4 regions of the Mesorhizobium sp. CO1-1-7 genome follow, and region 2 is predicted to be linked to each of the others. Evidence: predicted binding sites of a transcription regulator. Region 2 holds the regulator's gene; each other region holds the start of a gene.

Region 1 (7,683 bases), on a different contig from region 2:
GAGCCGGCGATCGTCATTGGCGCCGGCGCCGCCGGGCTGGCCGTCGCGAGGGCCTTGATGAAGGCCGGCGTGGCGACGGCGATCCTGGAGAAGGAAAGCCGGCTGGCCGAGCCCTGGCGCCGGCGTCACGAGCAGCTGCACCTCAACACCCACCGCGATCTCTCGGCGCTGCCCGGCCTTGCCTATCCCAAGGGCACCCCTGCCTTTCCGCACCGGGACGTCGTCATCCGCCATATGAACGATTTCCATGAGGCGAACCGTTTGCCGGTGGAGTTTGGCGTTTCCGTCGAGTCCATCACGTTCAGGGGCGATCACTGGGTCGTGCGCACCAGCGCCGGCTCGCGCCTGGCGCGCCATGTCGTTGTGGCCACCGGCCGCGACCGGGAACCCTTCACGCCGCAGTGGACGGGCATGCAGGCGTTCGCGGGCCGGATCATCCACTCGGCGGATTTTGGCGATGCCCAGGCCTATGCGGGCAAGAAGGTGCTGGTTGTGGGCGCCGGCAATTCGGGCTTCGACGCACTCAATCATCTGGCCGGTGTCGATACCGCCGCTGTCTGGCTGTCGGCCCGCAACGGCCCCGCCCTTTTGCCCAAGCGCGTCGGCAAGATCGCCGTGCACCGCCTCTCGCCGCTCATGGCGCGCCTGCCGCTGCGCGTCGCCGATGCGGTGATGGCGGTGACGCAGCGCCTGGTGTTCGGCGATCTCACCAAATTCGGCGTGCCGCCCGCGCCCGCGGGCGGCGCCAGCCGCCTGACCTCGGACTATACCGCGATCGCCGCCGACGATGGCGCCGTCGATGCCATCAAATCGGGCAGGATCGTGGTGGTGCCCGGGGTACGGGAGTTCACCCGCGACGGCGTCATCCTGGCCAATGGCAGCCTGATCGCTCCCGACATCGTCATTGCCGCGACGGGCTACCGCACCGGGCTGGAGCGGATGGTCGGCAATCTCGGCGTGCTCGACGAGAAGGGCGTTCCGCTCTTCAACGGGGGCCAGGCCGATCCGAAACTGCCCGGCCTGTGGTTCACCGGCATGCGGCCGAGCATCCGCGGCTGCTTTGCCAATGCCGGCATATTGGCCAAGGCGATAGCTGCGCGGATCGCCGGCTCATCCCGCCCCTCCGGCGCCTCACGCTGAGCGACCGCATAGGACAACATTTGCCGTCGGCGTCACGCCGATTTCGGCTCCAGCCGCCGGAAACCGACAGCCTCGGTCAGCATCTCCTCGTCGACCATGCCGGCATTGTAGAGGGCCAGCAAGGTGAGCGCCAATTCACGCGCCTCGACGGATTCGGGATGCGCTTGCCGTCGGCGGCAGGCCTCGTCGAAGACACGTTGCAAGGTGGCCACTTCGTCAGGTTTGAGCAGGCCACGGTCGTAGATCGACTTGGGCATGGCGATGATCTCCTGATCACGATCTAGGGCGCCACGTGTAAATTGCCAATCTTTCCCGAGGCTTGAATATGATATCGCACAAAAGAGAGGCCCCGGATCGCCGGAGCCCCTCTCATTTTTGTCTCGCCCGACCTCAGACGGCGATCTTGCCGCCACCCTGTTTGGTGATGGCGACCACCGCCGGCCGCACCGGCATGTCGGGCCTGAAATCGGGCCAGCGGGTCGACAGGTCCTCATAATAGGAGGGCCGGCCGAACGCTTCCCAATCCTCGCCGCCGTCACCCGGATGCTGGACGGCGACAAAGGCGGTCTGGTCGTCCGGCGCAAACAGCGGGCCGCACATTTCGGCGCCGATCGGCACGCGGAAGAACAGCTTCGAGGTCGCCCGCGCCGATCCTTCCGTGTCCACCGCCCACAGGCCGTCCGTGCGGCCGGTGGCCTTCGGGCCCTGGCCATCGGTGGCGACCCACAGGCGCCCGGCCGAATCGACCGCGCAATTGTCGGGCATGCCGAACCAGCCATGGGCCGTCGTCGCGGTGGAGAAGGTGGCGCCGACGGCGGCCACCGACGGGTCGCCGCATTTCAGCAGCACTTCCCACTTGCCTTTGGCGGCGGCGAAATCGCCCTCGTCCTCGACGATTTCGATGATGTGGCCGAAGGCGTTTTCGGCACGCGGGTTGGCGGCGTCGACCTGATCGGCCTTGCGCTTGGAATTGTTGGTCAGCATGACATAGACCTTGCCGTTGCTGGCATTGGGCTGGATGTCTTCGGGCCGGTCCATCTTGGTGGCGCCAAGGAGGTCGGCGGCGCGACGTGTCTCGATCAGCACGTCGGCCTGGCCGGCAAAACCGTTTTCCGCCGTCAGCGGCCCTTGGCCGAACACGATCGGCATCCATTCGACCGAGCCGTCCTCCGCGAATTTGGCGACATGCAGCGTGCCGTCGTCGAGCAGATCCTTGTTGGCCGCGCGGTCGCCGGCGTTGAACATGCCCTTGGTGACGAACTTGTAGACATAGTCGAAGCGCTCGTCGTCGCCGAGATAGAAGACCACTCGACCATCCTTGGCGACGATCGATTCGGCGCCCTCATGCTTGAAGCGGCCCATGGCGGTGCGCTTGCGCGGCACCGAGGCCGGGTCGTTGACATCGACCTCGACGATCCAGCCGAAGCGGTTGGGCTCGTTCGGCTCCTTGGCCAGGCTGAAGCGGTCATAGTGCGCGCCCCATTCATAGGCGCCTTCCGGAATGCCGAGGCGCTTGTAGTTGGCGGCCTCCTTGTGGCCCTCCGGCAGCTCGCCGGAGAAATAGCCATGGATGTTCTCCTCGGACATCACATACGTGCCCCAGGGCGTGACCCCGCCGGCGCAATTGTTGATGGTGCCGAACACCTTGACGCCGGACGGGTCGGCATTGGTCTTGACGCGGTCATGGCCGGCAACCGGGCCCGACAGCGCCATCTCGGTGTTGGCGGTGATGCGGCGGTTGAGCTTGCCGTCGCGAATTACCCGCCATTTGCCGCCATCCTTGCGGATCTCGACGATGGTGCCGCCATGGGCGGCCATCTCGACATCGACCTGCTCTTTCGAGAGCGGCGCCACCTCGGCCGACTTCTTGCCGTCCTTCTCGACAATCTTGACGATGCCTGGGAACATCAGATGCGGGTTGGTGTATTCGTGGTTGACCACCAGCAAGCCATGCTCGGCCGAGCCATCGAGCGGGATGTAACCGACATAGTCGTTGTTGTAGCCGAACTGCTTGGCCTGGGCTTGCGCCGACTGCTTCGTCGGGTCGAATTCCGGCGAATCGGCAAACAGCGGATCGCCCCAGCGCAGCAAAACGTCGGCGTCGTAGCCCGGCGCGACGTGGTGCTTATCGTCGATACCGGCCTCCAGCTCGTCGAATTTGAACGCTGAGCCTTCCGCGGCGCGGGCATCGTCGGCGGCGATCATGGCCAGCGGGCTGACGGTGGCGGCGATCGCCGAAACGGCAAGCGAACCCTTGAGGAAGCCACGGCGCGAGAACCGCGCAGCGATGATCTCGCCCATGGTGCGGTTCTCGCTGGGATTGTTGGCCGGGCCTTCGTTTTCCTCGAGCAGGCTGGTGCGGAATCGGGCGTCGGGGGAGCGATGTTCGGTCATGGGAACCTCTGGCTTGGTTTGGCTGGAGCTTGTTGCCTGTTCGACCGCCTTACGTCAGGCTGATCACATTTTCGTGACATGGTATCTCCGCTGCCGCTCGCCCACGAGACCGATTTTTCACGCCTCGCCTGGGACTTTGGTCCAAGCTTGCGCCTGCAAAGGTCCTGGGGGACAAACGCAACGGTCGGAGGTCGCTTCCGGTCACCACGTCTTTCGGCGATGTTGTTGCACTGCAACGTTGGGGTGGGCGCGCCGGCTCAATCGACGGAGATCAGTATGCGTGGATCGATCACGGCCCGTTGTTGCCGTCTGGCTCTCAGATCGGCGGCCGTCCTGGCGCTGACCATCGCTCCCTATGGAATCGTCTTCCATGGCTTCGTGCCTGGAATCGATGCCGCGACCGCACATGCCGACAAGGGTGGCAACGGCGGTGGCGGCAACGGTGGGAATGGCGGTGGCGGTAACAGCGGTGGCGGTGGCGGCAACAGCGGCAATGGAGGAAACAGCGGCAACGGCAATAGCGGTAACAGCGGCGGCGGGAATAGCGGAAAGGGTAAGGGCCAGGGCAACCAGAGCACAAGCCATGTCAACGCCACGACCGGCGACACGGTCGACGTGGATGGCAACAAGATTACAGTTCAGCACCCGGATGGCTTGACGGAAAAAATCGAGAACGGCCGTTTCAGCATGAAGGATAAGCTCGGCCGCACGATCATCGATCGCCGTGCCACACCGGCCGACGCCAGCCGTCTCAAGGCGCTATGAATTTCGACCCTTTGAATTTCGGCCCTATGAATTTCGCCTTGTGAAGCTGGTCAACAGGCAATGACCAGTTTCACACGTCACCTCCGCCGCCCCCCGGCGGAGGTGACCTCGTTTCGCGGCGTTCCACGATGGCTACGAACGGTCCCTGTCGCGGTCGCGAAACTCGCGCATGATGAGGGCCGCTTCAGTACGATTTCGCACGTTGAGTTTCGACAGCACCCCCGTCATGTGGTGCTTGACGGTCTTCTCCTGCAGCTCCAGGCGTAAGGCGACTTCCTTGTTGCTCAGTCCCTCCGCCACCAGCCGCAGGATTTCGGTCTGCCGGCCGGTGAGTTGCCGCAGCCGGTCCGCCACGCCGTTGGCGGGCTGCAAGGACTGCACGTCGGAAAGCAGCCGGGCCGACAGCATCGGCGAAAGATAGCTTTCGCCGGCCGCCACGTTGCGCAGGATATCGGCAAGCGCACGCGATCCGACGCCTTTGAGGACATAGCCGAGCACCCCGGCGTTCAAGGCCTTGGTCACATCGGCATTCGCCTCTGAAACGGTCAGCATGACGATCTTCTGGGCGGGATGGTCGGCAAGGATGCTGGCAACCGCGGCCAGGCCGCCGCCCGGCATTGAAATGTCGATGAGCAATATGTCGGGCTGCATGGTCGAGGCGATGCGCTCCGCGTCCTGCGCGGTCGCACCTTCGCCGACCATCTCGAAGCCGCCGATCTCCGACAGGCTGCGCGTCACGCCTTCGCGGAACAGCGGATGATCGTCGACAATGGCAATGCGGATGGCGCCGATCATGCTTGCTCCTCGACCGAAAGACGGATCACCAGCTTCGTGCCTTTCGGCCCTGTGAGTGTTTCGAATTGGCCGCCAATGCTTTCAACCCGCTCCCTGAGGCCGGCAAGGCCCAACCCCTCGGCCCGCGCCGGATCGAAGCCCGGTCCGCCGTCCGATACTTCAACGAAAAGCCTACCATTTTTCATGCCTGCACGCACCGCCTGATCCTTGCCCCGTCCGTGGCGGTAGGCATTGTTCAGCCCCTCCTGCACGAAACGATAGATGCTGATCTTCTCAGAAGCGCCGGGCTCCGGCAAATGTCTCGGCATCGTAAGCGTCACCGATGTGCCCGTCCGGCGCTCATGCTCCTCGACGGCCAGCCGCAGCACGTCCGCCGCCGCCGCCGTTTCTATCTGCGGCAGGACCAGGCCGGTGCAGATGCCGCGTATCTCGCGCATCGCATCCTCCAGTGTCTTGCGGATCATGGCGATTTCGGTCGAGCGGCCTTCGCTGCCATGCCCGTCGCCGGTAAACACCGGACTGTCCATGCGCAGCGCGGCCAGCGCCACGAGCTGGGCAGGGCCGTCATGCAGGTCGGCGCCGATCCGGCGCAGATATCTTTCGTTGAGCGCGGTGGCGCGGCGGGACGCCCGCTGCACACGATGCCGCAAGGCGCTGTTCTGTGTCACCAGGCCCTGCAGCTCGGACACCTGGCGGCGCAGCGCCCCGCGCTGATCGTCGATAATGCGGCTGCCGCGCAGGACGATGCCCGACAGAAGCAGAAATGCCGTCAAGGTGGTCCCGGCCACGACCAGCCAGCTCGACAGCAGGGCGGAAGCCAGGGTAGCCTTGAAATCGCTGGCGACCTCGTAGAATTCGGTGACGGCGACCACTTCGCCGGACCAGGGCTCGCGCACTGGATTGTAGATCTCGAGCAACGGCACACCCGCGGCCCGCTCCTTGTCTTCGTTCTCGTCGAACGTATCGAACTGGGCAACGACGCTGCCCTGGAAGGCAGAACGCAGATTGTCGTTCAGGTCGAAGCGGCGACCCGTCAAAGCCGAGTCCTTCGCATAGAGGATCGTGCCGTCGCGGCGCCAGAGCCTGAAGGATGCCAGGCGTTTGCCGAGCGCGCCCTGGCCGAGCGTCTCGTCGAGCGCCTGCTTGACGGATGCGCTGAGCTCCTCGCTCTTGCGCAGGTCGGGCAGCAGCGGCGCAATCACGCTGTCGACATAGAGCGCCGTCGTGGCGGCCGAATTGCGAGTGACGCCGTCCCGGATCTGCGTCGTCACCCAAGTCCCGACGATCACCATGACGACCAGCAGCCCAAAACCGCCGGCAACGACGAATTGCAGGGCAAGGGAAAGCTCGCTCCAGCGCCGCGCCAAGTTCTGAAAAATACGAATCATGAACCCCTGACCGCCCCTCTATCGACAGGCTGGGCGATTCCGGCACATTGAGCTTCAGTCTCGCCGTTGCCAAGACCCTCGTTTGAACGACGTCGCTTGACGTTCCGGCACGCTTCGGAAACAAGGTCGGCGATATCAGGCAAAAGGCGCTTCGAGGGGGACGGGACGTTGAGTTTTTCGGGACTTCTGCAGCTCGGCTTTTCGACGGTGATCTTCCTCCTGGCGGCGACCGCCGCCAAGCAATGGGGGCTGGCGCCCAGCCTCGGCAAGATCCTGCTGACGCTGGCGCTCTATTCGCTGGGCAATCTGATCATGCTGCGGTTGATCCGCGAGTTCGGCATGTCGGTATCGTTCAGCCTCTCGGCGGTGATCCAGCTGGTTTCGGTCAATGTCGTTGCGCTGGTGTTCTTCGGCGAGCGCGTCAACGCGTTGCAGGCGGCCGGCATCGCGCTGGCAATCGCGGCCGTGGCGCTGATCACGCTTGGGCCCTATCTGCAAGGGCGGATGTAACGGTGCCGATGAAGAACGCCGCGAAAGCTCTGCTCAATCGGGTCGAATTCCCGGTGCTGCTGGCCGGCCTGGTCATCGCCGGTGGGCTGTGGGCGTTCGAGGAATTGATGGAGGTGGCACGGGCCACCACGCCGCACGCCTTCGATACCGAAATCCTGCTTGCATTCCGCCAGGCCGGTCAACCGGCGATCCCGATCGGTCCGCCATGGCTGGAAGGCGCGATGCGCGACATCACCAGCCTCGGCAGCTCCAGTGTTCTGGTGCTGATCACGGCGGCGACGATCATCTATCTGCTGTTGATCCGCCGCCCGGCGACGGCGCTTCTCATGTTCGTTGCCGTGGCGGGCGGCCAGGTGCTGTCGAGCCTGCTGAAAGTCGGCGTCGACCGGCCGCGCCCGGAACTGGTTTCGCATCTCGTCAACGAGACGTCGCTTTCCTTCCCGAGCGGCCATGCCATGCTGTCGGCGGTGACCTACCTCACGCTCGGTTCGCTGGCGGCGCGCTTCCTGCCGGGCCGGACAACCAAGGTCTACGTGTTGTTCCTGGCGGTGCTGACGACAGTGCTGGTCGGCGTCAGCCGCATCTATCTCGGCGTCCACTGGCCCTCGGATGTGCTGGCGGGCTGGTGTGCCGGCTTCGCCTGGGCGATGCTATGCTGGTTGGTGGCGAGGCTTCTGCAACGGCGCAAGGC
Region 2 (7,683 bases):
TTTTCTCACCGAGCTTTGCCCGCGCCCGCTTCGGCGCCCGATCGGCATGGCCGTGGAACTGCTGGCCGGGATCCCCTCGATCATCTACGGCATCTGGGGCCTTTTCGTGCTGGCACCGTTCCTGCAGACGACAGTGCAACCATTCATCATCAGCGTGTTCCATGGCATTCCCGGCCTTAGCAGCCTGTTTGCCGGTCCGCCCTACGGCATCGGCCTGCTGACCTCGTCGCTGATTCTCGCCATCATGGTGCTGCCCTTCATCACCTCGATCACCAAGGATGTGTTCGACACGGTGCCGCCGGTGCTGAAGGAGTCCGCCTACGGCATTGGCTGCACGACCTGGGAAGTGACACGCCGCGTCGTCATCCCCTACACCCGCATCGGCATCATGGGCGGCGTCATGCTTGCGCTCGGCCGTGCACTCGGTGAAACCATGGCGGTCACCTTCGTCATCGGCAACGCCCACCGGATCAGCGCCTCGCTGTTCGCGCCGGCAACGACGATCTCGGCAACCATCGCCAACGAATTCACCGAAGCCGTCGGCGATCTCTACACCTCCTCGTTGGTGGCGCTCGGTCTGATCCTGTTCGTCATCACCTTCCTCATCCTTGCCATCGCCCGCTACATGCTGATGCGCATCGATGCCCGTACCGGAGTCTGACCGATGTCGACAGCCGCATCGCTTCACCAGAGCCGCAAGCGCAAGAACGGTGTGATGATGACGCTCTGCGTCATCGCCGCCGGCATCGGCCTTGCCTGGCTGGCACTGATCCTCGGCGCGCTGCTCTATAAGGGCCTGTCGGGCGTTTCGCTCTCAGTGTTCACGGAAATGACCCCGCCGCCCGGTGATGCCGGTGGCCTGCTCAACGCCATCTACGGCAGCATCGTGATGACCATTATCGGCATCGTCGTCGGCACGCCGATCGGCGTGCTGGCCGGCACCTACATGGCCGAATATGGCCGCTTTTCGAAGCTCACCACCGTGGTGCGCTTTATCAACGACATCCTGCTGTCGGCGCCCTCAATCATCATCGGCCTGTTCGTCTACGAATTGATGGTGCGGCCGATGGGGCATTTCTCGGCCATCGCCGGTGCCGTGGCACTGGCCATCCTGGTCATTCCCGTCGTGGTGCGTACCACCGAGGACATGCTCAACCTTGTGCCGAACGCTTTGCGCGAGGCCGGCACGGCGATTGGCGCGCCGCGCTGGGTGGTGATTCGTTCGGTGGCCTACCGCGCGGCGATGTCCGGCATCGTCACCGGCATATTGCTGGCCATTGCCCGCATTTCCGGCGAGACGGCGCCGCTACTCTTCACAGCGCTCAACAACCAGTTCTGGTCGAGCAATCTCAATGCGCCGATGGCCAGCCTGCCGGTGACCATCTTCCAGTTCGCTCTCAGCCCTTACGAGGAGTGGCAGCAACTGGCGTGGACCGGCGCACTCATAATCACATTGACGGTTCTCGCGCTCAGCATCTTTGCGCGCAGCCTGACCGGACGCAGAGAGGACAAATGAGCCAGATGTTGTCTCCAGACATGACGATTGCGACAGAGGCAGCCGCCAAGGCGAAGATCGAGGTCAAGAACCTCAATTTCTACTACGGCCAGTCGAAGGCGCTGAAAGACATCACCTTGTCGCTGCCCGAGCGCAGCGTGACGGCCTTCATCGGACCGTCGGGTTGCGGAAAGTCGACGCTGCTGCGCGTCTTCAACCGCATCTACGAGCTCTACCCCAAGCAGACCGCCGAGGGTCAGGTGCTGCTCGACGGCCAGAACGTTCTCGACCGCTCGCAGGACCTCAACCTGTTGCGCACCAAGATCGGCATGGTGTTCCAGAAGCCGACGCCGTTCCCGATGTCGATCTATGAGAATATCGCGTTCGGCGTCCGGCTCTATGAGAAGATCGGCAAGGCCGAGATGGACGGCCGTGTCGAGCAGGCGTTGAAACGCGCCGCGCTGTGGAACGAGGTCAAGGACAAGCTCAATGCCAGCGGCCTCAGCCTGTCGGGCGGCCAGCAGCAGCGGCTTTGCATCGCCCGCACCGTGGCGGTCAAGCCGGAGGTCATCCTGCTCGACGAACCGGCCTCGGCGCTCGACCCATTGTCGACCGCCAAGATCGAGGAATTGATCGACGAGTTGCAGGCCGACTACACGATCGTCATCGTCACCCACAACATGCAGCAGGCCGCGCGCGTGTCGAAGCAGACGGCTTTCATGTATCTGGGCGAGCTGGTCGAATTCGACAAAACCGAGAAAATCTTCACGTCGCCTCGCGAGAAGCGCACGCAGGACTACATCACCGGCCGCTTCGGCTGATCTCACGCATACGAGGACCAGGATCATGGCCGAACACACAGTCGCAGCCTTCGACGAGGATCTCGGACAGATCAGCAGGCTGATCAGCGACATGGGCGATCTCGCCGGCACGATGGTCGGCGGCGCCACCAAGGCGCTGCTGAATTCCGACAACGCGCTGGCACAGCGCGTGGTCTCCGACGACGCCATCATGGACGCGCGCCAGCGCGAACTCGATGATCGCGCCATCACCCTGATCGCCAAGCGCCAGCCGATGGCCGACGATCTGCGTCATGTCGTCGGCTCGATCCGCATGGCGGGCGATCTCGAACGCATCGGCGACCTTGCCAAGAACATCGCCAAGCGCGTCGGCTCGGTCGGCCTCACCGCCACGCCGCGCGACCTGTCGCATTCCATCGACTCCATGGCGCAGCTGGTGCTGATCCAGGTGCAGGGCGTCGTCGAGGAATATGCGGCCGGCGATGCCGCCGCCCTCGCCAAGCTCAGGAATGACGACGAACGCATCGACGTCAAATACACTTCGGTCTTCCGCGAACTCCTGACCTACATGATGGAGGATCCCCGCAACATCACGGCTTGCACGCATCTTTTGTTCTCCGCCAAGAATCTCGAACGCATCGGCGACCATGTGACCAACATCGCCGAGAATGCGTATTATGTGCTGACCGGCACGCAACTGCCCGCCAACCGTCCGAAGCAGGACGAGACGGCGATGTCGGTGCCGGCGGCTTGACGGCAGGGATGATCGATCGATGATCGCGCCACGCATCATGGTGGTGGAGGACGAGGAGCCGCTGGGCGTGCTCCTCCGCTACAACCTGGAGTCCGAGGGTTACCAGGTCGAGGTGGTGACACGCGGCGACGAAGCCGAGATACGCCTCCAGGAAAACGTGCCCGACCTCCTGGTGCTCGACTGGATGGTGCCGGCGGTTTCCGGCATCGAACTCTGTCGGCGCCTGCGCATGCGGCCCGAGACGGAGCGATTGCCGATCATCATGCTGACGGCGCGCGGCGAGGAGAGCGACCGCGTGCGCGGCCTCTCGACCGGCGCCGACGACTATCTGGTCAAGCCGTTCTCGACGCCGGAATTCATGGCCCGGGTCAAGGCGCTGCTGCGCCGCGCCAAGCCGGAAGTGCTGTCCAGCGTGCTCAAGGTCGGTGACATCGTGCTCGACCGCGAATCGCACCGGGTCTATCGCAAGAAGAGCGAGATCCGGCTCGGACCGACCGAGTTCCGGCTGCTCGAATTCATGATGCGCCATCCCGGCCGCGTGTTCTCGCGCAGCCAGTTGCTCGACAATGTCTGGGGCGAGACGATCTACATCGACGAGCGCACCGTGGATGTGCATGTCGGCCGCCTGCGCAAGGCGGTCAACAATGGCCGCATGCCCGATGTGATACGCACCATCCGTGGCGCGGGCTACGCAATCCGCGAGGATTGAGATCAGGCCACGTTCTTGCCGGATCTCACCTGCACGCCCGGCGCGAAGATCTCCTGGTCGACGAAGGTGAGCGCGCGCATGGCGCAGCCCTCGCGGATCAGCGGCAATTCGTTCGGCTCTGTATCGAAGGAAATCGACGTCGAATGCTGGCCGCCGGCGGTCTGGGCGATGGCCTCACGCAAGGCCGGCTCGATCAGATCGAAGGCGGCGGCGCTGACGCCGACCATCGCAACCGGCGCCGGATCGATCAGCGCGAACAAGCTGCCAAGGCCATAGCCCAGCGCCTCGCCGGCCTTGCGATAGGCCTCGCGCTCCGGTCCGTCTCTTTCGCGCGCCGTGGCCGCCAATGCGCGCATGTCGGCGTCGCTGACGTCGACCGGTTTGGCGTCCTCACCCATCTGTCCTGCATTACGCCAGATGGCATAGTTGCCGGCATAGGCCTCGACGCAGCCGCGCCGCCCGCAGCGGCAGAGCGCGCCGCCGGGGCGATGGATCATGTGGCCGAACTCGCCGCCTGAGGAATGGGTGCCGGTGAACAGCTCGCCCTTCAGCACTAGGCCCATGCCGATGCCGTGCGAGAGCAGGATGGCGATGAAGTCGTCGCGGTAGCGCTCGGGGTCGCGCCAGCGCAGCGCCACAGCCATCATGTTGCAGTCGTTCTCCATGGTGGCGGGGATGCCGAATTCGGCTTCGAGTATATCGGCGAAGGCAATGTCCGTCTGCGGCGTGATCGGCGACCACAGCATGGCGCGCGCCTCGGTGTCGGTGATGCCCTGGATCGCCAGCGCGATGCGGGCAATGCTGGCGACATCGAGGTCGGGATCCTCGAGGCGGCGCCGGACGATGGCCACGCATTCGCCGATCAGCGCCTCGCGCGACATGGTCAGCGTGTCCAGCCGGCGCTGCTCCTCCGATATCACCTGGCCGGCGTAGTCGATGACGGCGACGGAGAGGAAATTCAGCGACAGCACCACGGTCATGACCGCCGCGGCCTCGGGGTTGAGACAAAGGCCCACCTGCGGCCGGCCGCGTTTCAGTGAGCCGGCCTCGTTCGGCTTGCCTTCGCTCAGGATACCTTCGCCGATCAGGTCGGCTGATATCGCCGATATGGTCGAGTGGCTCAGGGCGGTGGTGGCGGCGATCTCAGTGCGCGAGGGCTGGCCACCCCGGCGCACGGCTCCAATCACCATTGCGCGGTTGCGCCGGCGCAGATCGTCGTGGCGGATTCCGACCGACATGATTTCCCTCCCCGTCGCCGCGGTTCTTGACGCCCCCTCGAACACCTCCGGCACGGGTCGAATACTGGCAGAAGCGGCTGGGGCTGTCATTTATTTATTGCGGGGCTCGAAAAAAGGCTTCCGGCACCTCAAAATCCGTCAGAATCGATGTTGACAGTGTTCCGGCGATGGACCAGTGTTTTTTCGAGGCTCGAAAAAATTAGGGCCTTTGTGCCGGCCTTAGGGCCAGTTTGGTCGCGCCACACGCGGGCGCAGGGAGGATATCATGAAGAGATTCACAGTCGCCATTCTGGCGGGTGTCGCCATGTCGCTGACGCTGGCGTCGGTCGCGCAGGCAAAGGACAAGGTCATCGGCGTGTCGTGGTCCAACTTCCAGGAGGAGCGCTGGAAGACCGACGAGGCGGCCATGAAGAAGGCGATCGAGGCCGCGGGCGACAAGTACATTTCCGCCGATGCGCAGTCCAATCCCGGCAAGCAGCTGACCGATGTCGAGAGCCTGATTTCGCAGGGTGCCAATTCGCTGATCATCCTGGCGCAGGACGCGTCGGCCATCGGCCCGGCGGTACAGAAGGCGCTCGACGAGGGCATTCCGGTCGTCGGCTATGACCGCCTGATCGAGAACAAGGACGTCTTCTACCTGACCTTCGACAACAAGGAAGTTGGCCGCATGCAGGCCCGCGAAGTGTTCAAGGTGAAGCCTGAGGGCAATTACGTCTTCATCAAGGGCTCCGGCGCCGATCCGAATGCCGACTTCCTGTTCTCGGGCTCGATGGAATTGCTGAAGACGGCCATAGACAGCGGCAAGATCAAGAATGTCGGCGAAGCCTATACGGACGGCTGGCTGCCCGCCAACGCCCAGAAGAACATGGAACAGTTCCTCACCGCCAACGACAACAAGGTGGACGCCGTGGTCGCCGCCAATGACGGCACCGCCGGCGGCGTCGTCGCGGCGCTGACGGCGCAGGGGCTCGCCGGCACCGTGCCGGTCTCCGGCCAGGACGGCGACCACGCCGCGCTCAACCGCATCGCGCTCGGCACCCAGACCGTGTCGGTGTGGAAGGACGCGCGCGAACTCGGCAAGAACGCCGCCGAGATCGCCTCGCAACTCGCCGACGGCAAGAAGATGACCGACATCGCCGGCGTGAAGGACTTCACGACGCCTGGCGGCAACACCGTCAAGTCGCTGTTCCTGACCCCGGTGGCCATCACCAAGGACAATCTCAACCTCGTCATCGACGCCGGCTGGATCAAGAAGGACGAAGTCTGCACGGGCGTTGCCGCGGGCAGCGTCGCGGCCTGCAACTGAGCTTGATCGCCTGAAAAGTCGGAAACGCCGCGGCGTGGAACGGTCAGTGTTCTGAACACTGGCCGTTCCAATTTTCTTGTCTTCGCAATTCCGGACAAAAACCCTTACGCACTTTTCCTGGAATTGCTTCCAAGCCGCGGCGTTTTCCCGACAAGATTTGTGTTTCCGCCGCTGGCGGCTAACTTCTGGGCTCTGGTCCGGCTCCGCGTCAGACGGCAAGCCGCTGGGAGGACATCATGACCGACACGACCTCAACCTCGCAGGCCGATACGGCGCGTGCGTCGGAACTCGGCGCGGTCGCGCGTTTCCTGAAGGCGACCGAGATCGATACCCGCATGCTCGGCATGATCGGCGCGCTGCTGCTGATCTGGGTCGCGCTGCATATGATTTCGAGCCTGCGTCTTGGCGTCAATCCGCTCGATTTCGACAGCCGCACGTTCCTCACGCCACGCAATCTGTGGAACCTGTCGGTGCAGACGTCCGCGGTCGCCATCATGGCCTGCGGCATGGTGCTGGTCATCGTCATGCGCAACATCGACCTGTCCGTCGGTTCCGCCGAGGGCTTGATCGGCATGGTCATGGGCTTTGCGCAGGTACATTTCCTGGTTCGGTTCGTAGGACTTGAGCTCGGCAACCCATGGATCTGGGTCCTGGCACTGGTCATCGGTCTGGCGCTCGGGCTTTTGATCGGCGCCTTCCAGGGCTTCGTCATCGCCTATCTCGAAGTGCCGGCCTTCATCGTCACGCTGGGTGGCCTGCTGGTCTGGCGCGGCGCCGCCTGGTGGGTCACGTCAGGCCAGACGGTGGCACCGCTCGACGCCACGTTCCAGCTTATGGGCGGCGGACCGGCCGGATCGATCGGCGCCACCTGGAGCTGGGTCGTCGGCATCGTCGCCTGCCTGGCCGTCGTGTTCGCGCTGTTCAACGGGCGGGTCCAGCGCAAGCGCTTCCGCTTCCCCCTGCGGCCGATCTGGGCCGAGACGCTGCTCGGCGTCGTCACCTGCGCCGTCATCATGGGCGCGGTCTGGCTAGCCAACTCCTATCCATGGCCGATCGGGATCGTGAACCGGTACGCGGCCGCCAACAACATCACCGTGCCGGAGGGCGGGCTGTTCATCGCCCACGGCATCGCCATACCGGTGCTGATGGCGGTCGCCGTCGGTCTGGTCATGACCTTCATCACCAACCGCACCCGTTTCGGCCGTTATGTCTTTGCTATCGGCGGCAATCCGGAAGCGGCCAATCTCGCCGGCATCAACACGCGCTGGATCACCATGAAGGTGTTCATGATCATGGGCGTGCTGGCCACGATCGCCGCCGCCATTTCGTCGGCCCGGCAGAACTCGTCCACCAATGTGCTGGGAACATTGGATGAGCTGCT
Region 3 (7,683 bases), on a different contig from region 2:
GGGGCAGGAACACCGTGCTCGCGGGCACAATGTCTTCTCGCCCTATCAGGTCAACGCGGCGCTGATGGCCAAGGCCAAGCCGGATGCATTGTTCATGCACTGCCTGCCGGCCCATCGCGGCGAGGAAGTGACCGACGAGGTCATCGACGGGCCGCATTCGGTGGTCTTCGACGAGGCCGAGAACCGGCTCCATGCCCAGAAGGCAGTGCTTGCCTGGTGCCTCGGTGCTTGAAGTGTCTTGGTGCTTGAAGTGTCTTGGGGCTTGAAGTGTCTTGGGCGCCCGAAATGCCCAGGCGCCTGAAATGCCCAGGCGCTTGATCTGCGGCGGCGCGATGCCTATCTGCGCCGCATCACGCAAATCAAGCGCGTTTGGACGCATGTGCCCACCAGGGCCGCATGGCCGCGCCCTGGAGCTTTGTCATGTTGGAAAGCCATCAAGTGACTGAACATCACCCCAAACTCGGCGAGTTCGGCTACGCCGGCGACGATCACGTCGTTCCCTTCGAGGTCGGTCCGCTCGACGTGCGCGGCCGCACGGTCCAGCTTGGGCCGATGCTCGACGCCATCCTTGGCCGCCACGATTATCCCGAGCCGGTCGCCCGCCTGCTGGCGGAAGCCTGTGTGCTGACCGTTCTGCTCGGCACCTCGCTCAAATTCGAAGGCAAGTTCATCCTGCAGACCCGCACCGACGGGCCTGTCGACATGCTGGTCGCGGACTTCTCCACGCCCTCGGCACTGCGTGCCTATGCACGCTTCGATGCGGATCGGCTCGAAGCACTGGTCGCGGCAGGCGAGACGTCCCAGCAGACGCTGCTTGGCAGCGGCGTGCTGGCGCTGACCATCGACCAGGGCGCCCATACGCAGCGTTATCAAGGCATCGTCCAGCTCGACGGCGAAACGCTGGAAGACGCGGCGCGCACCTATTTCCGTCAGTCGGAACAGATCCCGACCGACATCAGGCTCTCGGTCGCCAAGCTGCTGACGCCCGGGATCGGCGGCGCGCGCGAGCAATGGCGCGCCGGCGGCATCCTGGCGCAGTTCCTGCCGCAATCGCCCGAGCGCATGCGCATTCCGGACCTGCCGGGTGGGGACGGCGATCCGCGCGAGGAAGTCCACGATCCGGCCGATAATTCCTGGCAGGAACTCCTGGCCTTGCTCGGCACCATCGAGCCGACCGAATTGATCGACCCGACCATAGGCGCCGAGCGGCTGCTCTATCGTCTGTTCCACGAGCATGGCGTGCGCGTCTTCGGCGGCGTTCCCGTGGCCGACCAGTGCTCATGCTCCCGCGACAAGATCCGTGGCATCCTCGAAGGCTTCTCAGCGCAAGAGATCAAGGACAGCACCGAGGATGGCGGCATCCATGTCGCCTGCGAATTCTGCTCGACGCAGTACGACTTCGATCCGGCCGAGTTTGCGGCTCAGTAAAGCCTTTCCTTCTCCCCGTTCCGCGGGGAGAAGGTGCCCGAAGGGCGGCTGAGGGGCGGCGCGACCGTCGGCGCTCAGTTCACTGTGCGCCTTGTCCCCGGCAGATCGAGCGAGAAGGCTGGGATGGCGATGTCGAACGTCTCGCCGCGCTTGTTGCGCATCGTGTAGCGTCCGACCATGATCCCGGAGGGTGTCGAGAGCGGGCAGCCGGACGTGTACTGATAGCTGTCGCCGGGATTGAGTTCCGGCTGGTCGCCGACAACGCCCGGCCCGCGGACCTCCTCGATCCGGCCGGCACCATCGGTGATGTGCCAATAGCGCGACAGAAGCTGCACGAACTCGTCAGACTGGTTGTCGATCGTTATCTGATAGCCCCAGACGTAGCGGTTCTCCTGGGGATCCGAACGATCCTCCAGATAGAATGGCCTGACCTGCACTTCGATGTTGCGCGTCACGGCGCGGTACATGAGCGGCTCCAAAACAATCCGACGACTTTCGACGCTCGCGGTGAGCAGGTCAACGTGCGCGTCTTGTCGCGCCTGGGATTGAAACGCAGGTGCCGGCAAAGAATGTCATTTAAGTGACACACGACAATGGTGGTGTGCGCGAACCGGGCGACTCGGCCCTCTGTCGAACTGTTGAAAACGGCCGCGACGCGGGCCGACTTCCGGAGTGACCAGATCTCGATGGAACTCACTCTCATATCCGCCTCGCTTTCGACCGCACTCATCCTCTCAAACGCTGCCAGCATCCTGCTTGCCGCTTCACAGCTGAAACGGCGCACCACGATCGCCCCGCCGGCGGGCAGATCGCCGGCGGTGTCGATTGTCGTCCCGTCGCGCGGCGCCGAGCCATTCACACATGAGACGCTGGAACGCGCCTTCGCGCTCGACTGGCCACGCTACGAACTGATCTTCTGCGTCGCCCATGCCGACGACCCGGTGGTCAAACTGATAAACAGGGCGATTGCCCGGTTTCCGCAGGTGCCGGCCCGGCTGTTGATCGGCGACGACCGTGTCAGTGCCAATCCAAAGCTCAACAATTGCGTCAAAGGCTGGGAAGCGGCGCGCCACGACTGGATCATTCTTGCCGATTCCAACGTTCTGATGCCGAGGGACTATGTCGAGCACATGATGGCGGCGTGGCAGCACGGTACCGGCCTTGTCTGCTCGACGCCGATCGGCTCCAGGCCAGATGGTTTCTGGGCCGATGTCGAATGCGCCTTCCTCAACACATTGCAGGCCCGCTGGCAGTATGCCGGCGCGGCGCTCGGCCTCGGCTTCGCGCAGGGCAAGAGCATGCTGTGGAACAAGCCGATGCTGGACGCCAATGGCGGCATACGCGCGCTGGCCGCCGAGATCGCCGAGGACGCCGCCGCAACCAAGCTGGTGAACGGCCTCGGCCTGCGTGTCAACCTCGTTGCCGCCCCCTTCGAGCAGCCGCTCGGCCAGCGCACGTTTGGCGAGATCTGGTCGCGCCAGGCCCGCTGGGCGCGCCTGCGCCGCGTCACTTTCCCGCTGTTCTTCGCGCCCGAGATCCTGACTGGTGCGGCGGTCCCGCTGGTTCTTGCGCTGATTGCCGCGGCGAGCGCCGGCATTAGTCTCTGGGCGACCGCGATTGCCGTGCTGGCGGCGTTCTATCTTCCGGAATGCGCTCTGGCCCTGGCCAAGGGTTGGCACGTCTCGACGCGCATGATCGCGGCGACGGTCGCGCGGGACGTCATGCTCCCGGCCATCTGGGCGCGCGGCTGGCTCGGCGGCGCCGTCGATTGGCGCGGCAACGCCATGACCATCCGCACCAAGACGGCGGAACTGGAGGAGACGCCATCGAGCGCTTGATCGCTGCTGACGACGCTGCCTGGACGAAACCTATTTGGCGGCCTTCAAGGCTTGCGCGATATCTTCCAGCAGGTCGTCCGTATCCTCCAGGCCGACCGACAGCCTGAGCGTACCGGGCCCGATGCCGAGTTCGGCGCGGGCCTCGTCGCTGAGGTTCTTGTGGGTGGTCGTCGCCGGATGGGTGATCAGGCTCTTGGCGTCGCCGAGATTGTTCGAGATCAGCACGATGTCGAGGGCGTTCTGCAGGGCGAAGGCCGCCGGCTTGCCGCCCTTGACGTCGAGGCAGATCAGCGTCGAGCCACCCGACATCTGCTTCTTGACGATATCGGCCTGCGGGTGGTCGGCACGGCCGGGATAGATGACGCGGGCGATCTGCGGCTGCCCGGCCAGGAAGTCGGCGATCCTGCCGGCGCTCTCGGTCTGCTGGCGCACGCGCAGCGGCAAGGTTTCCAGGCCCTTCAGCAGCGTCCAGGCGTTGAACGGCGACAGGCTGGGACCGGTGTGGCGGAAATAGTCGTGCAGGTTCTCGTCAATCCACTTCTTGTCCGACAGGATGACGCCGCCCAGGCAGCGGCCCTGGCCGTCAATGTGCTTGGTGGCCGAGTAGACGACGATGTGCGCACCAAGCTGCAACGGCTTCTGTTGCAGCGGCGTGGCAAAAACATTGTCGACGACCAGCCGCGCGCCGATCGAATTGGCAAGCGAGGCGACGGCGGCGATGTCGACGACCTCGAGCGTCGGGTTGGTCGGACTTTCCAGGAAGAACAGCTTGGTGTTCGGCCTGACCGCCTTTTCCCAATTGGCGATCTCGGTGCCGTCGACCAAGGTTGCCTCGATGCCATAGCGCGGCGCCAGCGTCTCGACCACCCAGCGGCAGGAGCCGAACAGCGCGCGCGCGGCCACGATGTGGTCGCCGGCCTTGACGCTGCACAGAAGGGCAGCCGTCACCGCCGCCATGCCCGACGCCGTGGCGCGCGCGTCTTCGGCGCCTTCAAGCGCGCACATGCGCTTTTCGAACATGTCGACGGTCGGGTTGGCGTAGCGCGAATAGATGAAACCAGGCTCTTCGCCCTTGAAGCGGGCCTCGGCGGCCTGCGCCGTCTGATAGACATAACCCTGGGTCAGGTACATCGCCTCGGAGGTTTCGCCGAAGCCGGAACGCAGGGTTCCGCCATGCACGAGTGCCGTCTGAGGTTTCCAGTTGCGCTTCTTGGTGCTCATCGCTTTGTTCCAGACACAAAAAAACCGGCCGCGAAAGTCGCAACCGGTCCATACGGCCTTGCGGCCCGACGGTCCTTTAGCGACTTGTTTAACGTGGCTGCAAGCCGACCGGCCAAATCACCACGGGATAACGACCCTTTAGACCCGCGCCACGCTTGCGTCAATTGCCGGCTTCATTAAGACGTTTGTACCAAGGCAGGTTCCGCAGAAGTGCCCGGCGGTTTTGCGGCAAGAACCTGCAACAAACAAGAACCTGCAACGAAAGAGACCAGTCTTGGGGCGGAGCCAGACTTTGCGGCAGACAGGCATTCTTCCCGATCAGGACATTTCGGCGCTGTTCCGGTCCGGCGCGCTGAAGTCGCCGCGCGCGCTCGATGCCGACCAGATCCAGCCGGCAAGCCTTGATCTCAGATTGGGCGAAAGGGCCTGGCGGGTTCGCGCCTCGTTCCTGCCCGGTCCCAACCACAAGGTGTCGGAAAAGCTCGATCGGCTGCAACTGCACGAGATCAGTCTGACCGAAGGCGCGGTCCTCGAAACCGGCTGCGTCTATATTGTGCCGCTGCTCGAAAGTCTGGCCCTGCCGGCTGACATTTCGGCCTCGGCCAATCCCAAGAGCTCGACCGGGCGGCTCGACATCTTCACCCGCGTCATGACCGATCGGGGCCACGAGTTCGATAAGATCGCCGCCGGCTACAACGGTCCGCTCTATCTCGAGGTCAGCCCGCGCACCTTTCCGATCATCGCGCGCACGGGTTCGCGCCTGTCTCAAATCCGCTTTCGCACCGGCAACGCGCTGCTTTCGGAAGCCGAGTTGCATGAGCTGCATCGTGCCGAGATGCTGGTCGCCACGGAGCCGCCGAACATTTCCGGCGGCGGCATCGCGCTGTCGATCGACCTCAATGGCGACAAGGATGGGTTGGTCGGCTATCGCGGCAAGCACCACACCGGCCTCGTCGATGTCGACAAGCGCGCCGCGCAGGATGTCCTCGACTTCTGGGAGCCGATCCACAAGAGCCGCGCCGGCGAACTGGTGCTCGATCCCGACGAGTTCTACATCCTCGTCAGCCAGGAGGCGGTGCATGTGCCGCCGCTCTACGCCGCCGAGATGACGCCGTTCGATCCGCTGGTCGGCGAGTTTCGCGTCCACTATGCCGGCTTTTTCGATCCGGGTTTCGGCCATTCGGCGGCCGGCGGCACCGGCAGCCGGGCGGTGCTCGAAGTACGCAGCCACGAAGTGCCGTTCATTCTCGACCACGGCCAGATCGTCGGCCGGCTGGTCTACGAGCATATGCTGAAGCGACCGCAGGCGCTCTACGGCACCGATCTCGGCTCGAACTACCAGGCGCAGGGCCTGAAGCTGTCAAAGCATTTCCGCGCCGTGCGCTAAGGTTGAAGCTGCCGACCTCGCTCTTGTGGGAGAGATGCCCGGCAGGGACGTGACGGAAACCTATTGCTAGATCGGCGGGACAGCGCCCCGCTCTGGCTTGCCAGCCATTCCCCACGAGAGGGAATCACGCGCTCATGGCTTCAAAGCGCCTTCACCGACACCTTCACCGGCTTTTCGATCTCGAGCGGGTTGCGCAGCGGCAGTCCGAAATCCCCGGCCTCGATCTCGAACACGTCGCCGGCTTCCGTCTTGATGCCGTCGGCGAAGGATAGCGTCGCGGTGCCGAACATATGCACATGCACGTCGCCAGGCTGGCGGAAGGCCGAATATTTGAAGTGGTGGTGTTCGAGATTGGCGATGGTGTGGGACATGTTCGTTTCACCCGACAGGAAGGGCTTTTCCCACAATGCCTTGCCGTCGCGCAGGATGCGCGACGTGCCGCGGATGTCCGAAGGCAGGTCTCCGATCAGGATCTCCGGGCCGAAGGAGGCATTGCGCAGCTTGGAGTGGGCGAGGAAGAGATAGTTCACGCGCTCGGTCACATGGTCCGAGAATTCGTTCGACAAGGTGAAGCCGACGCGGAACGGCGCCCCGTCATCGCCGATGACATAGATCCCGGCGACCTCGGGTTCCTCGCCGGCATCCTTGGCAAAGGCCGGCGACATGAGCGCCGCGCCAGGCGCGACCGCCATGGTCCCGTTGCCCTTGTAGAACCATTCCGGCTGCACGCCGACCTGGCCTTTCGCGGGCTTGCCGCCTTCCAGTCCCATGCGGAACATCTTCATGGAATCGGTAAGTTGCTCCTCGCCGTCGGTGCTGAGCTTCTTGTGCATGGAATCGCGCGTCGCCGCCGACCCCAGATGCGTCAGCCCGGTGCCGGTCAGGTGCAGATGCGCCGGGTCGGGGTGATTGATCGGCGACAGCAGGCGCCCCCTTTTGTAGGCGGCGTCGAGATCGATCGTCTCGCCAAGCCCCTTGCGTTCGATCAGGGCGGCCAGGCCGACGCCGGTGCGGGCAGCCTCCATCGCCAGCGAATAGACGCTGCGCGCCCCGTTGATGATCCGGGTCTTCCCGCCGCTGCGGGCAACGACACGGATCGTCTCGGCGTCGTCGAGAATCTGCGAGATCAGCATGATCAGTCCTCTCTCATTTATCTGTATCCGGCTGCCAATGGGCAAATCCTGACCGGCGCGGCGCGGAAACGCGCCACGGTTGAAACGCTTCGTCCGGATTGCGTTCGCGAGCCTGGTCCTTCCCCGGACTTCTTGGTGCCGACGGGCTGCCGGCAGCTTCGCGATCTAGAACCCGTATGCCTCCTAGTCCTCGCCCCAGCCCTCAAGCCTTGTTCTTGTTGTAGACGTCGAAGATCACGGCCCCGAGCAGCACCAGGCCCTTGACCACCTGCTGCCAGTCGACATTGACGCCCATGATCGACATGCCGTTGTTCATCACGCCCATGATGAAGCCGCCGACCACCGCGCCGATGACCTGGCCGACGCCGCCCATCGCCGAGGCGCCGCCGATGAAGACGGCCGCGATCACGTCGAGCTCGCTGCCGAGGCCGGCCGCCGGCACGGCCTGGCCGAGACGTGCGGCGATGATCAGCCCGCCGAGCGCCGACAGAACGCCCATATTGACGAACACCCAGAGCGTCAGCCTTTCGGTGTTGATGCCCGACAGTTGCGCCGCCTTGGCGTTGCCTCCCATGGCGTAGATGCGGCGGCCGATGGTCATGCGCTTGGTGACGAAGACGAACAGCGAGATCAGCACGCCCATCACCAGGAGCACGATCGGCAGGCCCCGATAGGT
Region 4 (7,683 bases), on a different contig from region 2:
CCGCCTCCTCGTGCTTGCCGGCGGCCTCGTCGGCGCGGCGGGGGTGGCGCTTTCGGCGGCCGCCGCCCACCGCGGCGGCGCCTTTACCGGCACCGCCGCGTCGTTCCTGCTGATGCATGCGCCGGTCTTCCTCGCCATCGGCCTTATCGGCGCGAACCGCTGGCTGCGCATCGCCAGCCTCATTCTGCTCGCCGGGCTGCTCCTCTTCGCGGGCGATCTTCTCGCCCGCGATTTCTGGGGCTCAAGGCTGTTTCCGATGTCGGCGCCGATCGGCGGCACCCTGCTCATTGCAGGCTGGCTGGCGATAGCGATCTCGGCCGTGGCACGTCCACGACCCTGAAATGATTGCTTGAGGTCAATCCCGGCGGCGTTCCGGGCGGACCCAAAGGGCACGGCCGCCAACAGCAGGTTTCACCCGCCGTCGCGCTTCCGGTCGCTGTGTGGCCGGTGCGATGCCCCAGTAGTTGCGGTAGATATCTTCGAACAGATGCTTGATGGGATGCATGACTCATCCTCCTTGTCTTTGAATCGATCCAATCGTCGGGCGCGAAAAAAGCCGGTTTGATCAGCTCCGCTTGCGCGCCACCAAGAAGCGAAGATCGCGAACCCATGGGCCCGTCTCACCACGATGCCTGGCCTTGTTGGTGGCTGACCCGATATTCCAGTCGTTGCGGTAGATGTCGGCGAACAGGTAGTTGACGGGATGCATGGCGCTCCTCCCTTTTTGGCCATTCAGCAGAACAAGCTGCCACTTGGATCGATTCAAATCTAGGATCGAAACCGGCGTAGGTCAAGCAAAATTTGAATCGATCCAACGAAAATACTAGATGCGGCGGAAGAACGTGCTACATGGATGTCAGGAGGCACGCACAAATGGCGTCACTCACCGCAGGCAATCGACGACCCGTACGGCTGGCCGACATCGCCAAGGCCGCCGGTGTTTCGCACGGCACCGCGTCCAACGTATTCAGCCGCCCCGAGATCGTGCGCGAGGAGGTCCGCGAACGGGTTCGCGCCGCGGCCGAGGCAATGGGTTATGGCGGCCCCGATCCAAAGGGCAGGCTGCTGCGGGCCGGCAAGGTCAACGCCATCGGCGTGGCCACCGCCGAGCCCCTCTCCTATTTCTTCGACGATCCGTTTGCGCGCGTCATGATGGCGGGCATCTCGCAAGCTTGCGATGCGACCGGAGCCGGCATTTCCCTGGTCTCGGCCGCCAACAACGAGCAGCTTGCCTGGAACATCCAGAGCGCTCTGGTCGACGGCTTCATCGTCTTTTGCATCGAAGGTGGCTCGCGCCTGGTGGAGTTGGCACGTGAGCGCAAGCTGCCCTTCGTCGCGCTCGACCTCGACTCCGAGGACGGCTCGGTCGCCGCGATCGGAGTCGACAACATCGCCGGCGCCGGCATGGCGGCCCGCCATCTCACGGATCTCGGCCATCGCCGCTTCGCCGTCATGGCCCTGCCCTTCGCCGACAACAGGACGGGCCTTGTTTCGGCCGAACAGGTTCGGGCGGCGACCTATGCCGGAACGCGCGACCGCCTCACCGGCTATCTCCGGGAGCTTTCGCGGGTTGGCGTCGACATAACCAAAGTGCCTGTCTACGAGACCGCCAACGACGTGGCGAGCACGAAGGCGGGGCTCGAGACCATCTTCGCCTCCGACACGCCGCCCACCGCCATTCTGGCCATGTCGGACAGAATAGCCCTGGTGGCGCTCGAATGGCTGAGCGCACGCGGGCTGAGCGTGCCTGACGACGTTTCCATCGTCGGCTTCGACGGTGTTCCGGAAGCAGCGGTGTCCGAGCCGCCATTGACCACGATCGCCCAGCCGATTGCCGAGATGGGCCGCCTTGCCGTCAGGGCGATCCTGGAGAGCGACGGGCCGGTCAGCCGGCATCAACTGCCGGTCGAACTGATCGTGCGAGCCTCGACGGCCTCGCCACGCGGCTGAACCGCACGGCCGAACCGCCTACCGATTGGCTCTTGCCATGGCAGTCCCCAAAGGCGCACGAACCGGCGCGGGAACCGTTTGGGCCGTGCGGGCCTTGCCCGAACCGCCGATGGTCGACAGCCATTCGAGATAGAAGGCGAGCGCGAACTGCATGGCGATGCCGGCCGATATCAGCAGGCTGTCATAGACGAGCCCGCCCGGATTGATCAGCGTCATCACCTGCGCGACCATGGCGATCACCGTGCCGGCGATGAAGACCGGCAGCGATCTTTTGCCCAGTATGGCCAGCGGATGGTCGGGGCTGGTGCGGAACAGGTTTGACACCGTCGGCAGGGCGACGACGAGGTAGCTGACCGCCAGGATGTGCAACAGCCGCGGCAACGACAGGAAGGTCTTGTCGAAGCCGCCGATCACCACCGGCAGGTTGAACCACGTTAACTGTCCCCAGAGCGGGCTATGCACCCACACCAGAGCCGCCAGCACATAGGTCGCGGCCGCGCCGACAAGCCAGCGGTTGACCGGAATGACACCGCCGCGCCTGACATGCAGCATGGCGGCAAGGCCGATGTTGAACAGGAACTGCCAGGACAACGGGTTGAGGAACCAGAAACCGGGCTCGGGGTAATTGGGCGGAGCGATCTCCCAAATTCCGGCAACCAGCCATAGCGTGCCGGACACGACAAGCGCCGCGACGGGCCTGGAGCTGACGAACAGGACGAACGCCGGCGCCATCAAAAGCAGCGCTGCATAGACCGGCAGGATGTTGTTGTAGCCGAGCTGATGGCCGAGCGTGACGATGCCGACCAGCACTTGCGGCGTGTTTTTCATCAAGGGCTCGATGTTGATGAGCGTCAGCAGTTCCGGCCGCCTGGCAAACACCGCCACGGCGCAGAACAGGGCCATCACCACCATCGTCGTGACGATGTGGGCGACGTAGAGCACGCCGGCCCGCCGCCACATTTTCAAGGTCGCCAGAAGCCGGCCGCCCGGCCGGAACTTTGTGCCGTAGGCGAGCGCGACCGAAATGCCTGATATCAGCACGAACGCCTCGGCCGCGTCCGAAAACCCGAAATTCTTGTAGGTCAGGGTCTCGAAAGCCGTGCCCGGCACATGGTCGACGAAGATGGTGAGCAGTGCCAGCGCGCGCAATACATCGATACGCGTGTCGCGTTCCAAGATACGCAAATCGCGATCTGGCGAAACAGGGGTAGTCATCGACAAAAGGCCTCAAAGCTGGTTGTTCATGTCCAGCAATGCGACCCCCGACGCACCGCTTCGATTTCTCCCACAGGGAGTGTATCGGCGCAGAAACGGGCCGGAATGAGCCTGGTTCAATCAACTTTCGCGGAGCATGAAAATATTGCGTTTTGAAGCCGGCAAATTGAGCGAAACCTCATATAATCAACGGGATGCGGTATGACTGGCGCCAGTGTCGAAAATGGCCCTCCGATGCTGGATCTAGCCTTTCCTTATCGCCTCCTCGGTGCCGGCAAAAGCGGCCGCGCGTGCCTGTTCCTGCTGCATGGATCGGGTGTCGACGAGACAAGCATGGTGCCGCTGGCGAGGCGCATCGCGCCCGACGCCCCCCTGATCGCGGTACGGGGCCGCATCCCGCAGGAGGACGGTTTTCGCTGGTTCGAGCGAATCACGCCGACGCGCTTCGGCCAGCAAAGCATCCGTGTCGAAACCGCCGCCTTCGCGGCATTCGCAAGCGAAGTCGCCGCGCGCCATGGGCTCGATCTCGCCCACGCGACATTCCTTGGCTATTCGAACGGCGCCAATCTGGTTTCGAGCCTGATGCTGCTCCATCCCGGCATTGTCCGGAGCGCGGCGCTGCTGAGGCCAATGCCGGTGCTCGACAAGGTGCCTTCAACGGACCTCATGGGCACACGGACGCTGATCATTGCCGGGGCGGCGGACGAGACCTACGGGCCTTTCGCGTTGGCGCTGGTGACGCTGCTCAGCCGGCACGGTAGCGAGATCGACGCCCGGATCGTTTCATCAGGCCACGAAATCGGCGACCCGGACGCCGCGATCGTCGAGCGATGGCTGGCCGGAGCTGCGCAGGGAGGCTGACCGCCTTTGCGACCGCTCGCTGCCCAATCAGCGTTTGGCCACCATTCGAACTTCTGCCCCGGCGATCAGCAGGGCGAGCCCGCTTTCAAACAGCGCCTCGTGTCCGCCGGCACGGTAGTGCGCCAAGGCTTCGCGCAAGAGCGGATGATCATGCGCCGCGGCATCCAGCGCTTCGCCACGCCCCGGACCTGACGGATATTCGGCTTGCTCCTCTGTGACACAGCCGACCGTGTAGCGGCCGACCGTCATCAGCAATTCCATGGCTGGAATCGCCGCCATGCCCTCGCCCGCCAGGAATTCCAGCAGCCGCTCGAAGTGCCCGAGCTCTTGCGGATCCGCTTCCGTGCCGGCGTGGACACGCGCGCCGTCGCGATAGGCAATCAGGGCGCTGCGAAAGCTGCGGGCATTCTTGCGCACGAAATCCTGCCAGGTCTCGCCGAGCCGTGGTGTTCGATGCCGATGGCCGCGCCGCAAGATCTCTTCGTTCATCGCGTCGAGCAAGGCGCGCTTGCTCCTGAAATGCCAGTAGAGTGCCGGCTGCTGCACCTTGAGCCGCTGCGCCAAAAGGCGGGTCGACAGCGCATCGATGCCAACCTCGTTGAGCAAGCCTAGCGCTTCGTCGACGATCATCGTCTTGTCCAGTTTCATGCGAATCCGTCTGGTCCTCCAGCTTGCGCCGTGAATTTATCAGTGATAAACCTTCCTTATCAACGATAAATTCCTGAGTCCGATCGTGAAAAGAGCTTATCTCGTCGTCCTGATGGCGATGGCACTGGACGCCGTGGGCGTCGGGCTGATGATGCCGGTGCTGCCGGGCTTGCTGCGCACGGTCGGCCATGTCGACGATATCGGCTGGATTTTTGGCGCCTTCCTGTCGGCCTACGCCGCCATGCAGGTGCTTTTTTCGCCGCTGCTCGGCGCCCTGTCCGACCGCTACGGCCGTCGGCCGGTCTTGCTCGTCTCGCTCACGGGATCGATGGCGGACTATCTGTTCATGGCCTTCGCGCCAACACTGCCGCTGCTGTTCGTTGGCCGGCTGATCGCGGGCGTCACCGGCGCCAGCATGGCGGTAGCTTCCGCCTACATGGCAGATATCAGCAGCCAGGATCGTCGTGCTCGGGGTTTTGGCCATCTCAACGCCGCCTTTGGCGTCGGCTTCATAGCCGGTCCGGCGCTCGGTGGCCTGCTTGGTGACGTTTGGCTACGCACGCCCTTCCTGGTTGCGGCAGCACTCAACGGGATCAACCTGGTACTGGCTTTCTTCCTGCTGCCGGAACCGAAGCGCGCGGGCGGCGCAAGCGAAATGCCGTCTTTCAACCCGCTGGCGCCGTTGCGTTGGGCGCTGACTTTCCCGGCCCTTTTGCCGCTGCTTGGTGCCTTCGCCGTTCTTGCCCTGGTCGGCGAAGTCGGCGGCACCATCTGGGTGCTCTATGTCCAAGGCAAATTCGCCTGGGACCTGTTCACCGTCGGCATCTCGTTGGCGCTGTTCGGGCTCTTCCATGCTGGAGCCCAGGGTTTTGTTGCCGGGCCGATCACCGAGCGCTGGGGCGAGAAAGCAGCGCTGATCATCGCCATCCTCGCCGACAGCACGGCCTATATATCGATAGCGCTGGCCTGGCAGGGCTGGATGGCCTTCGCCCTGCTGCCGCTGTTCTGTCTCGGCGGGATCGGAGCTCCGGCATTGCAGTCGCTGTTGACCTCACGCGTCGGCGCCGACCATCAGGGACGGCTGCAGGGCGTGCTCACCAGCATGACCAGCCTGGTCTCGGTGTTCGGGCCCTTCATCATCGCCATGCTCTATTTCCGCACGCGCACCGTCTTTCCCGGCACAGTCTGGATCGCGGGGGCGGCGCTTTATGTGCTGTGCCTGCCATTGCTCCTGCGAACCGGGTCATCTCCAGCCGTGCGGGAGGCCGCCGAATAGATATTTCTTGACGCTAGGCCGGAAGACGGCACTGTTCACCGCCGAAAACGGCCTCGGACTACCGTTTTCCACAGCGGCGACATATCACTGTCACAGATTACCTATCGAGATGCTGTTACCGAGGGGAAGTCTGCATGGCCGACAAGAACAGCATCACTCTGCTCGACGATACTTCGACGTTGCCGGCAATCGTAGCCGATCCGTCCGACATCGCCAGAATCGAAAGCACGATCGACGTCAGAGACCGTGCCGGCATTTCTGTCTATGGCGACCGTGCCCAGCAGGCAGTCAGCGACTATGCCGACAAGATATTGTCCCAGTTGCGCAACCGGGACCTCGGCGACACCGGCGATCTCCTGACCGACATCATCATGAAGGCCAAGAATCTCGATCCGGCCTCGCTCAAGGACCAGGGTTTCCTCAGCGGCCTGTTCTCCTCGTTCAAGGCGCGGCTCGAGCGCTTCAAGGAGAAATACGAGGACGTGGCGGGACAGATCGATCGCATCGGCCTCGAACTCGACCGTCACAAGGACACGCTGCGGCGCGACATTGCCGTGCTCGACGACCTCCATGAGCAGACCAAGGGCTCCATCCTCAAGCTCGATGCCTATGTGCAGGCCGGCAAGAAATTCGTCGATGACTACCGCGCCAACGAGTTGCCGAAGCTGAAGGCCGCGGCGGATACCGCTAGCGGCGACACTGGAGGCACGCTGGAGGCGCAAACCTATCAGGACGCCGTGCAGGCGCTCGACCGCCTGGAAAAGCGGATCTTCTACCTGGTGCAGGCGCGCCAGCTCGGCATCCAGCAATTGCCGCAGATCCGCATCGTCCAGTCGGGCGACGAGACGCTGATCGAGAATTTGCAAGCAACCTCGGCGCTGACCGTGCCGGCATGGAAGCAGAAGATGGTCATCCTGCTTGGGCTGACCAACCAGAAGTCGGCGCTCGAACTGCAAAAGACCGTGACCGACGCAACCAACGAGATGATCCGCCAAACGTCGAAAATGATGAAGGACCAGGCGATTTCGGTCGAGGAACAGGCGCAGCGCGGCATCGTCGACGTCGAGACACTGGCGCAGGCCAATCGCGATCTCATCGACACGGTACAAGGTGTGCTGAAAGTCCAGCAGGAGGGCCGCCAGAAGCGGGCCGACGCCGAAAAACAGATGGACCAGATGACGATCGACTTGAAGAAAGCGCTGACCCAGTCCTGATCGGAACCGCCATGCCGAAGACGCTGACGTCCGTTCTGCTGCTCGCCTTCGCGATGTTTTTGACGGCCTGCAATTCCAGCCAAGTCCAATTCTCGATCGTCTCCGGCTCCGAGAATACGGTGCTGGAGCCGATCGTCCAGGAATTCTGCGCCAAGCAAGGCGCGACCTGCACCATTTCCTATCAAGGCTCGCTCGACATCGGGCTCGGACTGCAAAAGCCTGGCGGCCTCGACAAGGATGCGGTTTGGCCGGCCTCCAGCGTCTGGGTCGACCTGTTCGACAGCGGCCGCAAGGTGCGCAACCTGACGTCGATCGCGCAGATGCCGGTCATTCTGGGCGTGCGCAAATCCAAGGCCACCGAACTCGGCTGGGTCGGCAAGCCGGTCTTCATGAAGGACATCCTGGCCGCGGTGAAGGACGGCAACCTGAAATTCCTGATGACGTCGGCGACGCAGTCCAATTCGGGCGCCAGCGCCTATCTCGCAATGCTCTCCAGCGCGCTCGGCGGCAAGGAGGTGA

The links. Region 2 encodes PhoB, which activates phosphate uptake and scavenging genes when phosphate is short. Its sites were predicted from a motif close to TGTCATNNANCTGTCAT; they were not measured.
Positions count from the first base shown of each region.
Region 1: LB516_RS11555 (PhoX family protein) is a predicted target of PhoB. The motif match lies at 3,597-3,613, and genes of this name have one in related genera.
Region 3: LB516_RS01340 (ceramide glucosyltransferase) is a predicted target of PhoB. The motif match lies at 1,999-2,015, and genes of this name have one in related genera.
Region 4: LB516_RS04010 (toxic anion resistance protein) is a predicted target of PhoB. The motif match lies at 6,028-6,044, and genes of this name have one in related genera.

Region 1 is NZ_JAIUHA010000004.1:458,598-466,280, reverse strand. Features, by position in the region: gene LB516_RS11565 (flavin-containing monooxygenase) at 1-1,140, shown strand, start outside; gene LB516_RS11560 (hypothetical protein) at 1,173-1,397, opposite strand; gene LB516_RS11555 (PhoX family protein) at 1,531-3,534, opposite strand; gene LB516_RS11550 (hypothetical protein) at 3,811-4,299, shown strand; gene LB516_RS11545 (response regulator) at 4,432-5,094, opposite strand; gene LB516_RS11540 (sensor histidine kinase) at 5,091-6,482, opposite strand; gene LB516_RS11535 (hypothetical protein) at 6,651-6,992, shown strand; gene LB516_RS11530 (phosphatase PAP2 family protein) at 7,001-7,683, shown strand, end outside.
Region 2 is NZ_JAIUHA010000008.1:248,373-256,055, reverse strand. Features, by position in the region: gene pstC (phosphate ABC transporter permease subunit PstC) at 1-661, shown strand, start outside; gene pstA (phosphate ABC transporter permease PstA) at 665-1,516, shown strand; gene pstB (phosphate ABC transporter ATP-binding protein PstB) at 1,513-2,316, shown strand; gene phoU (phosphate signaling complex protein PhoU) at 2,342-3,049, shown strand; gene phoB (phosphate regulon transcriptional regulator PhoB) at 3,069-3,758, shown strand; gene LB516_RS19455 (ROK family protein) at 3,761-4,996, opposite strand; gene xylF (D-xylose ABC transporter substrate-binding protein) at 5,262-6,302, shown strand; gene LB516_RS19445 (sugar ABC transporter permease) at 6,539-7,683, shown strand, end outside.
Region 3 is NZ_JAIUHA010000001.1:294,582-302,264, reverse strand. Features, by position in the region: gene argF (ornithine carbamoyltransferase) at 1-232, shown strand, start outside; gene LB516_RS01350 (Hsp33 family molecular chaperone) at 397-1,428, shown strand; gene apaG (Co2+/Mg2+ efflux protein ApaG) at 1,503-1,895, opposite strand; gene LB516_RS01340 (ceramide glucosyltransferase) at 2,115-3,266, shown strand; gene LB516_RS01335 (O-succinylhomoserine sulfhydrylase) at 3,297-4,487, opposite strand; SAM riboswitch at 4,544-4,621, opposite strand; gene LB516_RS01330 (2'-deoxycytidine 5'-triphosphate deaminase) at 4,780-5,874, shown strand; gene araD1 (AraD1 family protein) at 6,015-7,007, opposite strand; gene mmsB (multiple monosaccharide ABC transporter permease) at 7,210-7,683, opposite strand, start outside.
Region 4 is NZ_JAIUHA010000002.1:108,041-115,723, forward strand. Features, by position in the region: gene LB516_RS03970 (DUF423 domain-containing protein) at 1-340, shown strand, start outside; gene LB516_RS03975 (hypothetical protein) at 356-505, opposite strand; gene LB516_RS03980 (hypothetical protein) at 566-709, opposite strand; gene LB516_RS03985 (substrate-binding domain-containing protein) at 874-1,950, shown strand; gene LB516_RS03990 (OpgC family protein) at 1,969-3,165, opposite strand; gene LB516_RS03995 (alpha/beta hydrolase) at 3,367-4,026, shown strand; gene LB516_RS04000 (TetR/AcrR family transcriptional regulator C-terminal domain-containing protein) at 4,054-4,674, opposite strand; gene LB516_RS04005 (TCR/Tet family MFS transporter) at 4,787-5,950, shown strand; gene LB516_RS04010 (toxic anion resistance protein) at 6,085-7,164, shown strand; gene LB516_RS04015 (substrate-binding domain-containing protein) at 7,176-7,683, shown strand, end outside.